3 regions of the Gynuella sp. genome follow, and region 2 is predicted to be linked to each of the others. Evidence: predicted binding sites of a transcription regulator. Region 2 holds the regulator's gene; each other region holds the start of a gene.
The links. Region 2 encodes PhoB, which activates phosphate uptake and scavenging genes when phosphate is short. Its sites were predicted from a motif close to TGTCATANNNNTGTCANA; they were not measured.
Positions count from the first base shown of each region.

Region 1: the regulator PhoB is predicted to act here: its motif matches at 2,797-2,814, upstream of ACQY6I_RS15015 (PhoX family protein).
Region 3: the regulator PhoB is predicted to act here: its motif matches at 2,997-3,014, upstream of ACQY6I_RS13570 (YcbK family protein).

Region 1 is NZ_JBNKSF010000035.1:429,935-434,518, forward strand. It holds gene ACQY6I_RS15010 (hypothetical protein) at 1-775, opposite strand, end outside; gene ACQY6I_RS15015 (PhoX family protein) at 859-2,694, opposite strand; tRNA gene ACQY6I_RS15020 (tRNA-Ile) at 3,052-3,128, shown strand; gene ACQY6I_RS15025 (hypothetical protein) at 3,107-3,385, opposite strand; gene ACQY6I_RS15030 (hypothetical protein) at 3,663-4,584, opposite strand, start outside.
Region 2 is NZ_JBNKSF010000027.1:216,048-220,631, reverse strand. It holds gene rd (rubredoxin) at 1-154, opposite strand, end outside; gene ubiA (4-hydroxybenzoate octaprenyltransferase) at 354-1,217, shown strand; gene phoB (phosphate regulon transcriptional regulator PhoB) at 1,320-2,012, shown strand; gene phoR (phosphate regulon sensor histidine kinase PhoR) at 2,043-3,368, shown strand; gene ACQY6I_RS10785 (response regulator) at 3,385-4,323, opposite strand; gene cysZ (sulfate transporter CysZ) at 4,348-4,584, opposite strand, start outside.
Region 3 is NZ_JBNKSF010000035.1:87,177-91,760, reverse strand. It holds gene ACQY6I_RS13580 (substrate-binding periplasmic protein) at 1-21, shown strand, start outside; partial or broken gene ACQY6I_RS13575 (ISNCY family transposase) at 167-1,458, shown strand; gene ACQY6I_RS13570 (YcbK family protein) at 2,336-2,878, opposite strand; gene ACQY6I_RS13565 (mechanosensitive ion channel family protein) at 3,140-3,955, shown strand; gene ACQY6I_RS13560 (pyrimidine/purine nucleoside phosphorylase) at 3,989-4,270, opposite strand; gene ACQY6I_RS13555 (FAD-dependent oxidoreductase) at 4,364-4,584, opposite strand, start outside.

The DNA of each region.
Region 1 (4,584 bases), on a different contig from region 2:
CATCCACAGCGGCTATTCCAACACTACGACGCTTGATCAACGCCTCTACAATTGCCAGATTAACCTTATACACCTGCAGGTCAAACTGCCCGGCCTCATTCTGCTGAAAACGCTCCGGCAGCCGGATCATCACATCATCCATCGAACCATTAGTCGGCATAAACGTGCCCGGGAAGGGATAATAGGCAAATACCCGCCAGCCACTGTAATCACCATTGGGTTTGTGATCAAAGCCATCCTGATCGAAGTGGTAATACATATCGGGCGTGTAGCCGTCCCAACGGCCATTCTGATTCACATCCCACTGCGGAAGATGTTGCTGGATGCGCTCTGCCAACAGCAACCGGCCGTCGGCATCGATATAGTTACTCTCTTTAACATAATCCATAATGCCCAGATCAGACATCATGGCAACCTCATGGCTTCTATCCTTAAACAGATTAGCCCAATGATTCTCTCTCGCCGGTTCCGGCAACGTCAGCTCAACCTGAAGACCACTGTCATCCAGATAATTAGGCACCTTATTTTGAGTATGACAAATGTAACAAGGGTTATGCCCATAACCATGACTATCAATCGTCTTGGTATAACACTGTGGCACCAGATACGCCGTTGGGTTATGCAACGCCGTAGACGCCAGCCGAACATCCACCTTGCCCAATACCGGTGCCACGGTGGCTTTCGACTCAGTGACCTGAACCGGATCAGAAGATTCACAAGCGGACAATACCGCCATCATAGCGAGACACACAAAACTGAAGGGATGTTTGATCATGGAATTATTCTTACAGAAAAAGGAGTTCAGATAGCTCTGAACTCCGAACGCGATTAACCTCGACATTAATCGAATGTTTTTTACTATTTCATTTTCTTGGCAGGAAATGGTCCGATATATCCGGTGTAAGCAGACGCTTCACCGTGACCGGTATTCTTGTCTTCATCAGACTCACCGTAAGGGTGCTGTACCACACTCATCAGATACGCCCAGCCATTGATATTAGGGTACCAATACGGAGAAGTGGTTTCAGAACCGTAAGGAGTCGTCTCAATACGAGTCAGTTGAGAGTTTTTCAGGTTATACGCCCAAATCGCATCATTCTGGTGACCGGAACCAGTATCTTCACCAATGATCAACGTGTCATAACCGCTCATATAAGTCAGGTTATCGGGGTTGGCAATACCATTCATATGACACGTATTGTTCGCCTCAAAACCTTCCACCTGCGGCGCACGGTCAGTCACAGGACGACCCACTACCAGACCAGTCATGCTTTTCACAACATAATCAGAACCGATGTTTTTATCTGTTCCAACCGGCAACTGATACACCGCACCACACTTATTAGGGCTATCCAGACGAATATCATTCGGTCCACCCAGGTCATAAGATTTGCTTGGCTTACCACCTTTCTTGAAATCCTCCATGCCACGCTCAACTGAAGACATAGACATGAAAATACTGTTGTATTCCGGCGCAAAGGTAATACCCTCTTCCTTCCGGAACTCAGTCGTCGCCCCCATCATCGCCGCATAACGACGAGATTCCAGACGTGAAGCCACCTTCTCCATACCCGGCTTAACCTGCAAACACTCAAAGCCATAACCCCCGGTATTCACACCAGTAAAGCCCGTTGGGCACTGACCCTGCTTGTTGCCTTCGGCGGTTGCAAAGATATCATCGAACGTGACTTTCTTAGGACCCTCCAGATAAGGCTTGATCTCCTCATCGGTCGCGTGGCCCAGATTGATCCACTCAATATCCGCTGCGCCCACACCGTAAGAACTGGTTTGATTCCACTTCAACGCATACAAGGTACCGGCAGACAGATCTTTCTTCTTATCGGCAACAAACATAAACAAGCTAACGTTTGTACCGTCATCGGTGATATACGCAGTTTTCTTATCCGGCATCACATAAGACAACTCAATCGCCATACGTCCCATGGCAAAGTGCTTTTCAATCGTAGTGGTTGGATCTTTCTTACCCTTGGCCTTAACCGTAATTTCAGTATTCCAGCCATAATAATAAGGGTTCCACTCCATACCGTTAGTGTAATAATCCAACTGAGTTTTGGAGTAATCGTCTTTTGCCACATCAGCGTTGGTTTTCAGTACCGCCGCATTCGGCTCATACTCTTCAGACGCCAGATGCGTATTCCAAGGCGTCACCGACGCAGCACAATGCACCCAACCACCCCAAGTCTTGGACTGATCCAACTGCCACTGATTAATCGGTGTCAGCTCACCGGTTTTTTTATTCTGATCCAACTCCAGCAGGAAGAACGCACCCGGACGGGTTTCATGCTGGGAAACAGAGAACAAGCGCTTACCGACTGGCAGCAGAGACGTATGCTCATTGGCATTGGAAATTCTGATTTCACCGTCTTCACCGCGGATAGGATTGCCATCAGCATCGATGATCTGACCAAACTTAATACCGTTCAACTCCTGACCAGAACGCATCAACGTATGAAAACCAAAATTGGCAATAGGCTGACCATCGATCTCAGCCGCAGAAACACGCACCTCACGCTTTTCGGCGTCAGTCATTGGAGCCGAAACACCATCGAAAGTCAGAACCGCGTCGGCGCTCAGCTTCTTGGCGGCATACGCAGCAGTCGCCACAGACATGCCAACAACGCCAGCTATCGCAACGGCAACCGCTAGGCCCTTCACAGCAAATTGCTTGTTCATGGAAAGTACTCCTAAATCATTGTGCTGCACGAATTGCAGTCTTGTAGTCGGGGGAAATCCGAGTCGTTCAAATATCCGGATGGCGACACACTAAAGGGAAAAAATGACAGAAATATTGCAGAACGCTGACAAGATAATTTTTCAGCCGGAAAACCCAGAAATACCAACAATTGCTCAAAAAACAACCAAAAAGCCGTAACAAAGAGCGATAACAAAGCTCATAAAGCCCCAAACGACGCGAAACAAACCCTTTTAAATCAAAGCACTAGCACTTCAGCAAAAGCCCCGTTATAATCCCCGCCCGCAGCTGAACGAGGCACCCGCTTCAGACATCAGCTGAACCTACCAAGGTTAAATGGGCCCATAGCTCAGTTGGTTAGAGCATCCGACTCATAATCGGCAGGTCCCCCGTTCAAGTCGGGGTGGGCCCACCATTTTTCCTGATTGTTTTTTTACTAAATGTTGTTGCGACCATAGATTGTCCGCTTTGGCCAAACTTTGGTCCCATAGGGGACCTAAATTGTCCGCCTACTTTCTGGTATTGAAACCACAACTTGGCCGCTTTAGCCGGGTTATGCTTCCATAAGTAAGCAAATTTGGCCGCAAGCCAAATAGTAAAATCCAGCCATAACCCCCAATCCTCTTCACCTTCGACAGTCAAGCCGTCCTTTCCAATCTCCAACTTAGCCATAACTTTTCCCCTACGCAGGCATGAATGTCTTCACTCAATTAAAATTACGCACGATTACGCATGGTTTGCGTAATTACGCATATGGCGCGCAACTCTGTGTAATTTGAAAAAGTCGCAGGTTATTGGGGAACGTCATAAAGGTTGGCCTGAATTGGGATTCAACCAACCCATCAAAAATGACAAAGGCCGGAAAAATCAATCTGTTATGATTTTTCCGGCCTTTGTCATTAAATCTACCAACTTCAACGCTTTTAAACACCTAAAACGTTAGAAAGATTCACAAGTCTTGGCCAGGAAATCTGCGTATCAAATTAGACGCTAGTCGTACTAATGTACACATAACCGCCAAACTCCACTTAACGACTTGGACAACCAGCTTAACCAACCTTCGCCGCTCACTAGCTGGACGTGTATCCAACGAAGCTAGCTTTGTTGTTGCATTTGCTATTTTCCCTCCGGCAACCAGTGAAAACAATAGAAAATACAACCATTTAAAATGCCTATTGCGTAAATCGCTTTTGACTTTGGAAACCAAACCCTCCTGGATTGAACGCGACCTTACTAGCGTAGGAACAATGCATTCGCTTGCCAAAGCCACCGTCTGAAGAGCAATCGACTCATTGACAAAGCCTTTAGGTGGCTCAGGAAATGATCGGCAAAAATTGGCAGGCGCTCGTTCGCAAACAGTGGAAGACTTTGAGTACTGCCTGGAGGTGAAGCTTAATTGTCTAACGGGGCACTTTAACTCATTGTAGGCTCTAATCTCCCCCCGGATTTTTAAAGCATCCTTCGAATTAACTCCATTTAAAAACGGGAAATAAATGTCCGAAGTTTCTTTTGGCCCAAATTCAACAAATATCACGGGGTCAGAATAAATATAATCGGTAAGCGTTTGCTGAACATTGGATGCCCATGCGCACGAATCAGAATCCGTTATATCTTTCTCAATACAGAAGCGATGATAATCTCTAAGCTGTCTTGCCAGGTAGGCACTAGCTTGCTTGCTGAATTCACTTTCCATTGCCAAATCTTGATTGTGTTTATTGACGCTCGAATCAGCAATAAAAAAGAGGCCGGCCGCTATGGCTGAACAATACCAAAGATGGTCATACACGTTTCGAAACTTATCACTCAGGGAAAAAGAGTCATAAATGATTACAGTAATACACCACCCAGTTATCAGTCCGACAATAAGTAAC
Region 2 (4,584 bases):
TCATTTCGAAGTCCTCTTTGCCAACTCCACAATCAGGGCAAGCCCAATCTTCTGGAATATCGCTCCAGGCGGTTCCAGGTTCAATCCCTTCTTCCGGTAAACCTTCGGCTTCATCATAAATGAAACCACAGACTATACATTGCCATTTTCTCATCACTTAACCCCCTATCGATTCTGCGGCCAAAGCTACTGAGCCTGTTTTGCAAAAGCAATAGCAGGGCTGTATTTCTCTACTAATTTCCTGGTATCGGTCACGCAAATTATCAACAAGTATAAGCATCAGATGATTCTGTTTCTGATAAACTGCGCAGCCATCATCAGTGTCCCAAGTTTGCGGTTTTGATCCCAATATTATGAATCAGGCTCTTAAATTACGGATTAATGCGTATATTGCGCTGACCCGTCTCAATCGTCCCATAGGAACATTTCTCGTTTTGTGGCCCACTTTATGGGCTTTGTGGCTGGCTGGTGGAGGGTTGCCGAAGATCTCCAATCTGCTGATTTTCATCACCGGTGTGGTGCTGATGCGCAGTGCCGGGTGTGCCATTAATGATTTCGCGGATCGAAATATTGATGGTCATGTTCAACGCACCCAGGCAAGGCCTCTTGCTTTAGGCATTATCAGGCATCATGAAGCTGTGATTCTGTTTGTGGTGTTGTGTCTGATTTCATTCGCTCTGGTGTTGATGACTAACCGGCAGACCGTCTACCTGTCGTTTGCAGGAGCAGCATTGGCATTCGCTTATCCATTTATGAAGCGCTACACCTATTTACCCCAGGTGGTGCTGGGGGCGGCTTTCAGTTGGTCGATTCCAATGGCATTTATGGCTGAAGCCGGGGAGCTGACATCAATTACCTGGCTGCTGTATACCGCCAATCTGCTATGGACAGTGGCGTATGACACTCTATATGCAATGGTTGACCGTGAGGACGATTTAAAAATTGGCGTGAAATCGACTGCTATTCTATTTGCCGAAGCCGATATTTTCGCAGTGGCAACTTTGCAGGGGCTGGCCTGGTTGACCTGGATACTGGTCGGTGTTCAGGCGGGGCTGGGACTATTCTACTACTTGGGCCTGTTGGTTGCTGGTGCTATGTTCTTCTGGCAGATCTGGAGTGTTCGCAATCGTGACCGCGACGCCTGTTTTAAAGCGTTTTTGCACAACAATTGGGTTGGAGCGGTTATTTTTGTGGGTATATTTCTGAACTTTCTATGACAGTCTATGAGTACCCATATTTGACACTGAGATGACAATTGTCACTAATTTGTCATAAAGGGGCAGTTTAATTTTGCCTGAGTCAAATTGAGTGAGATAGCTATGTCTGGAAAAACCATACTGGTCGTTGATGATGAGACCCCCATCCGAGAAATGATTGCCGCAGCGCTGGAAATGGCGGGTTATCACTGTATTGAGGCAGGTGATGCACAGGAAGCGATGTCAGTGGTAGTGGATCAGAAACCGGACCTGTTATTACTGGATTGGATGTTGCCTGGTTCCAGTGGCGTGGAAATCTGCCGGCGGTTAAAACGGGACCACCTGACAGCCGAAATACCGGTGATCATGTTGACGGCCAAAGGGGAAGAGGACCATAAAATTCAGGGGTTGGAGGCCGGTGCCGATGATTATATCACCAAGCCGTTTTCTCCCCGTGAATTGGTGGCGCGACTGAAAGCGGTATTACGCCGGGCTACCCCGCCTGGTGTGGAGGAGGCGATTGAAGTGAATGGCCTGAGGCTTGATCCAGGCAGTCATCGGGTCAGCTCAAATGGACAGGAAATTGAAATGGGCCCTACAGAGTTCAGGCTGCTACAATTCTTCATGAGTCATCAGGAACGTGCCTACACACGGGCACAGTTATTGGATCAGGTCTGGGGAGGAAATGTTTATGTGGATGAACGTACGGTCGATGTACATATTCGCCGCCTGCGCAAAGCCCTTGGTGACCAGTTGATGACCATGATTCAAACCGTACGTGGAACTGGCTACCGTTTTTCTGCAAAAATCAGCTGACTCCCAATTAGAATTGGATAACACTTTTCAATGATTAAAGATTATCGACGGCAGCATCTGACTTCTGTTGTTGCCATGGCTTTGGCCGTGATGTTGATTGGCGCCATTCTGGGCTATCCACTCATTGCCCTGCTGTTGTATCTGATCGGTTATGTCGCTTGGTCCATGTGGCAGCAGAACAAGCTGATCGAGTGGCTAAAACAAAAAGACACCACCGCAGAAAGTTTGCCGGACACCGACGGGCCGATGGGGATGGTATTTGATTATCTCTACGGATTATTACGTCGGCATCGTCTCGAAGTACACCGTCTCAATACCGTTATCAACCGATTCCAGACCTCCACATCTGCTCTTGAGGATGGGATTGTGATTGTGAATCAGGATGGCACATTGGAGTGGTGGAACGAAGCGGCTGGTGACTTGTTGAGTTTTCAGCCGCAGGACCGTGGCCAGCTGATTAACAACCTGATTCGCAGCCCTAAATTTCAAAAGTTTTTCCGCAATGCCGTTCCCCGTACCAAAGTGAATATTCCTGCTCCGAGACGCGAACATCTGACATTGCAGATTGCCATTACCATATATGGTGAAAACGAACGATTGCTATGGGTGCGTGATATCTCCCGACTGCGGCAACTGGAACAGATGCGCAAGGATTTTGTTTCCAATGCCAGCCACGAACTGCGTACACCATTGACGGTGCTGCAGGGGTATCTGGAAACATTTATTGATATGGGTGACGTGTTGCCAGAACGTATGCATCGGCCATTGCAGCAAATGCAGGCGCAGACCCGGCGCATGACCAATCTGGTCAATGATTTGATGCTATTGACCCGCCTTGATGGTGATGATGATCGTCGCGGAGACATGCAGGTACATGTAAGGCAGTTACTGGAAAGTATTGTTGAGGATGCGCAAGCCCTCAGTGGAGATAAACACCATCAGATAGAGCTCGATATCGAAACTGAAGCTGACCTGATGGGAGATCCGAATTCATTACGCTCCGCGTTTTCCAACCTAGTGTTCAATGCTGTGCACTATACTCCGGAAACCGGCCATATTCTCGTTTCATGGCGTCAGGATGAACGGTTTGCTTATATGAGCGTCAAAGACAGCGGTATTGGTATCGAAGCTCGTCACATTCCGCGTCTGACGGAACGTTTTTACCGGGTTAATGTTAGCCATTCTACAGCGACAGGAGGAACTGGCCTGGGGTTGGCAATCGTCAAGCATGCGCTGCAAATCCACGACGGTACATTGGATATTAGCAGTGAGGTTGGTAAAGGCAGCACATTTACCTGTCGCTTTCCTGTGAAGAATCTCTATCAACAACAGGAAGAGCAGCTGGCTGAGGAATAGTGGCTGGCTGTACTACTTAACGTACGGCTGCAATATATTTGGATAAAAACCCGAGTTTGTCCGGATCATCATCGACATATTTCAGTGATACCAGTAACTGGTCACAGGACATGTCTTTTTCCATCGCCGATATAGACACAATAAAACAGTTCATGCGTGCCACTTCTTCCGATTGGTCCGGCAGCTGAATATCGACGACAGCCTGATCAAAGACAATGGGAACCAGCTCTGCTCTGGGGATCTGCAGTAAGATTTCGACCAGATTGATATCGCGAATCACCGCAGTCACTGAATTGTGAGCTACTCGCAATTGTGCGGCACCTTTATTCCCCGACCGGCTTCTTGCCTTCACCGCAGCCTGTTTGCGCACCAGTTTTTCGGTGGCTGAATGGACTGCCAGAACACTGGCAGAGCCAGTGTTAGTTGAAGGTTTAGGAGGAGTAATTGAGGCTGCACCGAGCAGGTTCTGAGCCGAATCCTTGAACAACCCTTTAGGGTCATTACTCTGAGGCGCTGCTGTTGCGCTTTTTCCGCCGCCATTGAGTAATTCCTGGATATAATCCTTATGATTACGACTCAGGGCTTTGAGGATTTTTTTGAGTAATTGATCGTTGCTGAAGGGCTTGCCAATGTAATCACTGACACCGGCTTCTACTGCCTGTACAACGTTTTCTTTGTCACCACGGCTGGTAACCATGATGAATGGGGTTTTCTGCAGGTTATCCCGGTCCTCATATTCACGCAGCCAGGTTAACAATTGCAGGCCGTTCATTTCCGGCATTTCCCAATCGCATAAGATCAGGTCATAGGCATTTTTGGCAATCAGGTTTTGAGCTTTTTTGCCGTTGATTGCTTCATCAAGGCCAAGATCCGGAAAGAATCCGCGTAAAGTACGTTTTATCAGATCTCGTATAAATGCGGCATCGTCGATGCTCAGAATATTGATTCGGGCCACTCGATATTCCTGTGATTGTTTGGACTACTCTTCATCAGCATAGCAGCGATTTTGCTCAATTGCTGAATATCGATCGATCCAAAGATGTGTTGCTGCGACCACTGTCACGGGAATCACGAGAAAATTCAGTACGGGTACCAGAGTGGCTATTAACACCACAGAACCAAATCCCAGTGAGCGCAGTTTTTGCTGCCACAGCAGTTGTCGTGTGTCTTCGAATGAATGGCCGAGAATGTCCGCTGGATAATCAAGATATTGCAG
Region 3 (4,584 bases), on a different contig from region 2:
ATGCAGAAGTACATGAAATAGTGCTGACACTAGTTAGTATCCATCCATAAACACATAACCCATTGATATTGTAGATAAAGATTTCTGACAGGCATAATAAATCCTTTTGGTATTTGATAGCGTTTAATCACCACAAAAAAACACGACCAAACCAAAAGGATTTCACATGCGAGAAGCACGTCATGCTCAGCTAGGTTTAACTATATCATTCTCTAAACACGAGACCGGGCAGCCGCTCAAACATCTCTCCAGGGTGCTTGATTAATATCCAGAGTTGGTCGATTGAGCGCATACGGAGCTCACTCAACATCATCCGCAGGCAACCGGCAGTAAAGGGTTAACGTCTGAGAGTGTGCTTCGATGCCTGCTCATCAAACAGCTGTTCCCATTCAGCTATGAACAGATGGCGTTTCATTTGTCCGATTCTGCCACTTATCGTGCCTTTGCTCGCTTGCCCATGGGAGCCTTTCCCAGTCGTTCAAGCTTGCAAAGTGGTATCCGTACGATTCAGCCCATGACGCTGCAGACGCTTAATGCCAAACTGATTAGACACAGGCTTAACGAGGGCATTGTCAATATTGAACACTTGCGTATCGACAGTACCGTGATCAAGAGTCATATTGCTTCGCCCAGTGATGGTCAGTTATTGGATGATGGTGTTCGTATGCTCAGCCGACTACTGGCAAAAAGCAAAGATGACACCGGCATTCGTTTTCGGTTTACCGATCAGCGTAAGGCGTCAAAACCCTTGGCGTTTCGCATCTTCAATGCCAAGACGGCGAGAAAGATCATCTGTATTCTCAGTTGTTGCGTATTGCAGAGCGAATGTTGAAACAACTTGATCGAGCCTTGAACCGAATCACCTCGGCACCTGATTGGCGTGAGCGCCTCATTCACTCTCGTGATCTGCAGGTGCGCGCGATTGATCAGCAACAGGTTCCTGCATCCGAAAAGATCGTGAGTCTTTTCGAAGCGCATACCAACATTATTATCAAAGGTGTTCGAGACATACAGTTTGGCCACAAAGTGAATTTATCATCGGATGCGTCAGGTTTTTTAACCTACTGCTGCATTGAGGAAGGCAATACCAGTGATAAGGATCTCTTCTTACCAGTATTGAGAGCGCATCAGAGCGATTATCAACGTCTGCCCAAGCGAACCATTGCGGATGGCGGCTATGCGAGCCAGGCGAATGTGATCGAGGGTCGTCAACTGGGTGTTCAAGCGGTTGCCTTCCAAAAACCCGTGGGGTGAACGTTGAGCCAGTTGGGATTAACACAAAAAACGCTCAAAAAGTTGGCCAACGTTAGAATAGGGATTGAGAGTAATATCTCGGAACTCGAGCGTCGATTTGGTTGTTCGGTGGCTCGGTGGAAAGGCAAAGAAGGTTTTCAGGCATTTGTCTGGTCATCGATACTGACCTACAACTTAATCCGGTTACTGCGTTTGCAGCAATGACATGCCCCCAGGTCGACATAGCGCGATGATGCATCGACAGGATGTATCGTTGGCATGCCTGAGAATCGACAACATTTAAGTGTCTGGTCCAAAATTTAAACGATAAGTGGTGTAAAGAGAGATGAAGCAATAGGGCTACCTGTTATCGAATCCTATTGCATCATAAAAAAAATCAAAAACCTCGGTTTATGGATGGGCACTAGCTATTTTGGAATGTTTTTTGTCGCTAGTGCTGGGTTTTTATGTCCCACCCGCTGAAAGTTTGTTTCGGTCAACGGATCGAGTTTGGCTGGTTAAATCAATAAAATCAGAAAATATATGCAAACCGAATCAGTGACTAAATACAGGCTATACCTGTATAGCAAGTGTACGAGAGGGTTATATAAAACCAGAGAAACAGAGCTAAGCCTGATTGGAGTAATATCAACAACAGCCTTGATGGCCAATCCTAACTTATGGGACATTGAATCAGACAATACGTAATTTCGCTGAGCTCTCCTATCCGTATGTTTTTATTGAATTGGTTATGCAGAGTACGATATTCGAAGAAAGTAGTAATACCCAACCCACCAGACTTTTTTCATGAACTCAGTGTTGCTCTTGCTGTTCTGGGGTATTTTTTTTGTCTGGTTAGTATGAATATGGGATTGTATGAGCCAATCATCAAAGGGGGGTTCTTAACTTGATTGCTGGGCCAATAACCTGATGACTGATATTGACACTGACCTGCACGTCATAGCTCCATCGATATTTTCGCACCATATGTATAAATTGGATTTTGTGGAGAGAACAAGCCGGTTCAGGAGGCTATTCGGATAAATGAAAGAAAACCACCATGCACTACAATGAGATAACCGACCATGGTCTTTCTGTTTGGCTACCCCCAATACCTGACCCGGGCGGTATCGATATGTACAAAACGGCTGCTGAGATAACGGCCAACACCTCCCTGACGGTAGCTGCAGCATATGTCGAACAGCTCCTGGGTATCCACTTTGGGAATGCGAAAGTCCACTGCCTGGCCGAATGTATGCTGGCTAACTTTGGCAACACCGTCGCTATGTTTTTGTAACCATTGGTTGGTTGCCTGACTGCGATAACCAGAGATAATCTGGATGGGCTTTTGTTGGCCGTAACGTTGTTGCACGGAGAACAACAGGTGGTAGAGCTTGGGATCCATGCCGCCCACTTCGTTGCGACGGTGGTCTCTAAGCAGCCAGGCAAGCCGGTCAAGCCCATCGGGAAGGTAGTAACCTTGATCATAAAATAGTACCCGCTCAGTCTCTCCGGTGTGTAGGTTGGTTAGAAAGATTTCCTGAGTGCTTGTCTGTGGCTGAGCGAGCAGCCGAGGTGCCATCAGGCTGGTACTGGCCATTACTCCAAGTTTTAACAGGTTACGTCGGGTTACTACGGAATTCATAGAGTTCACTATTAAAAAAATGTCAGGTTGTTGGCAGATATGAGTGAGGTGTATCCGCAGTGAAGTGATTTTCGCCAGTTGTGAACAGTCAGCCGAGTCTGGCAAGTCAATTGTTCTTTATTGCAAAAAAATGTCATTGAATTGTTAATCTATGTTGATATTCTGGCTGATGTTATTGGGGATTTAAACGTACATTACCGGCATATTATGTTCGCATCAGAACAATAAGTCTGTTGACCCATTCTCATGAGGAGCAATCGAATGAATTTCAATATGGAACAAATCTGGAATACTTATATCCTGCCATGGGGCACCAATATTGCGTTGGCGATTCTGGTGTTTATCGTTGGTCGTATTTTGGTGAGTTTAGTGATGGCCGGGTTGGTCCGGATGATGAAAGTAGGAAAGATTGATCAGATTCTGATTAACTTTCTCTCAGCGGTCAGCCATGCCGCCTTGATGTTGTTGGTTATCATTGTTTCCATGTCCCAGCTGGGTGTGGATACCACCTCATTGGTAGCCTTATTAGGTGCTGCCGGTCTGGCAGTTGGCCTGGCACTGAAAGATTCTCTGGGGCATTTTGCTGCCGGCGTTATGTTGATTTTATTTCGTCCGTTTAAGGTCGGTGATTTTGTCGAGGTGGCGGGTGTTGCCGGTTCGGTTTCTGAGATTACTATTTTCAGTACGCGATTAAAAACACCGGATTCAAAAATGGTAACGGTACCGAATGCTTCTGTGTTTGGTAACACCATGACGAATTATTCTTCTGAGCCTACTCGTCGGGTGGATATGGTGGTCGGCATTTCCTACGGTAGTGATTTGCTGAAGGCCAAGAAAATTTTAGAAGAAATTTTGACTAATCACGAGAAAGTGTTGAAGGATCCTGCGTATACCGTAGCAGTTTTGGAGCTGGCGGATTCGGCGGTGAATCTGGTGGTTCGGCCATGGGTATTGTCGGCAGATTACTGGACAGTTCGGTTTGAGCTGACGGAAACGATCAAGCTTAAATTTGATGAACAAGGTATTGGTATTCCGTTTCCACAAATGGATGTGCATATCAATCAGGTTGCACAGTGATGGTGATAAAAAAGGCTCCTTCTGGAGCCTTTTTTATTCGTAGGTACAAAAGTATGCGGTTTCCTCATTGACCTTGAGCTGGAAAACCTTGTTCGCATCCACCATAAACTTAGCGCCATTAGTATAGGTGCCCCATTCCTCTGTATCTGGTAGTTTGACCAGCAGTTCGCCACTGACAACCGTGATGGTTTCTTTTTTGCTGGTGGAAAATTCATATTCTCCAATCGTCATTACGCCGATGGTCGCGGGTAGTGTTCGAGTCTGTAGCGAAATGGATTTTACGTTGCCATCAAAATAGCTGTTTACTTCAAGCATGCTGACTCCTCAGGTAGGGGGATTAGACTTTGCCGGTAATACGGACGATGCGGCAAGCTTAGCAGGTTGTTGAAAATCATGGAATTTCAGCGATCAACCAGCGTTGAAGCGAGCCATAAAACGTCGGTCTATATGATCTTTCCATCGCCATACCCACTGACCGGAAACGGTAAGACCGAATTTGCAACCAATGGCATAGCGATCACCCATAGCCAGCAGGCTCAGAAAGTCACGCTGCGGCTGATAGGGTTTCAGTGCGTGAGTGCCCTGACAGGTAGCCTGCAAATTGTGAAACAGGATATCAGCTTCTCTGA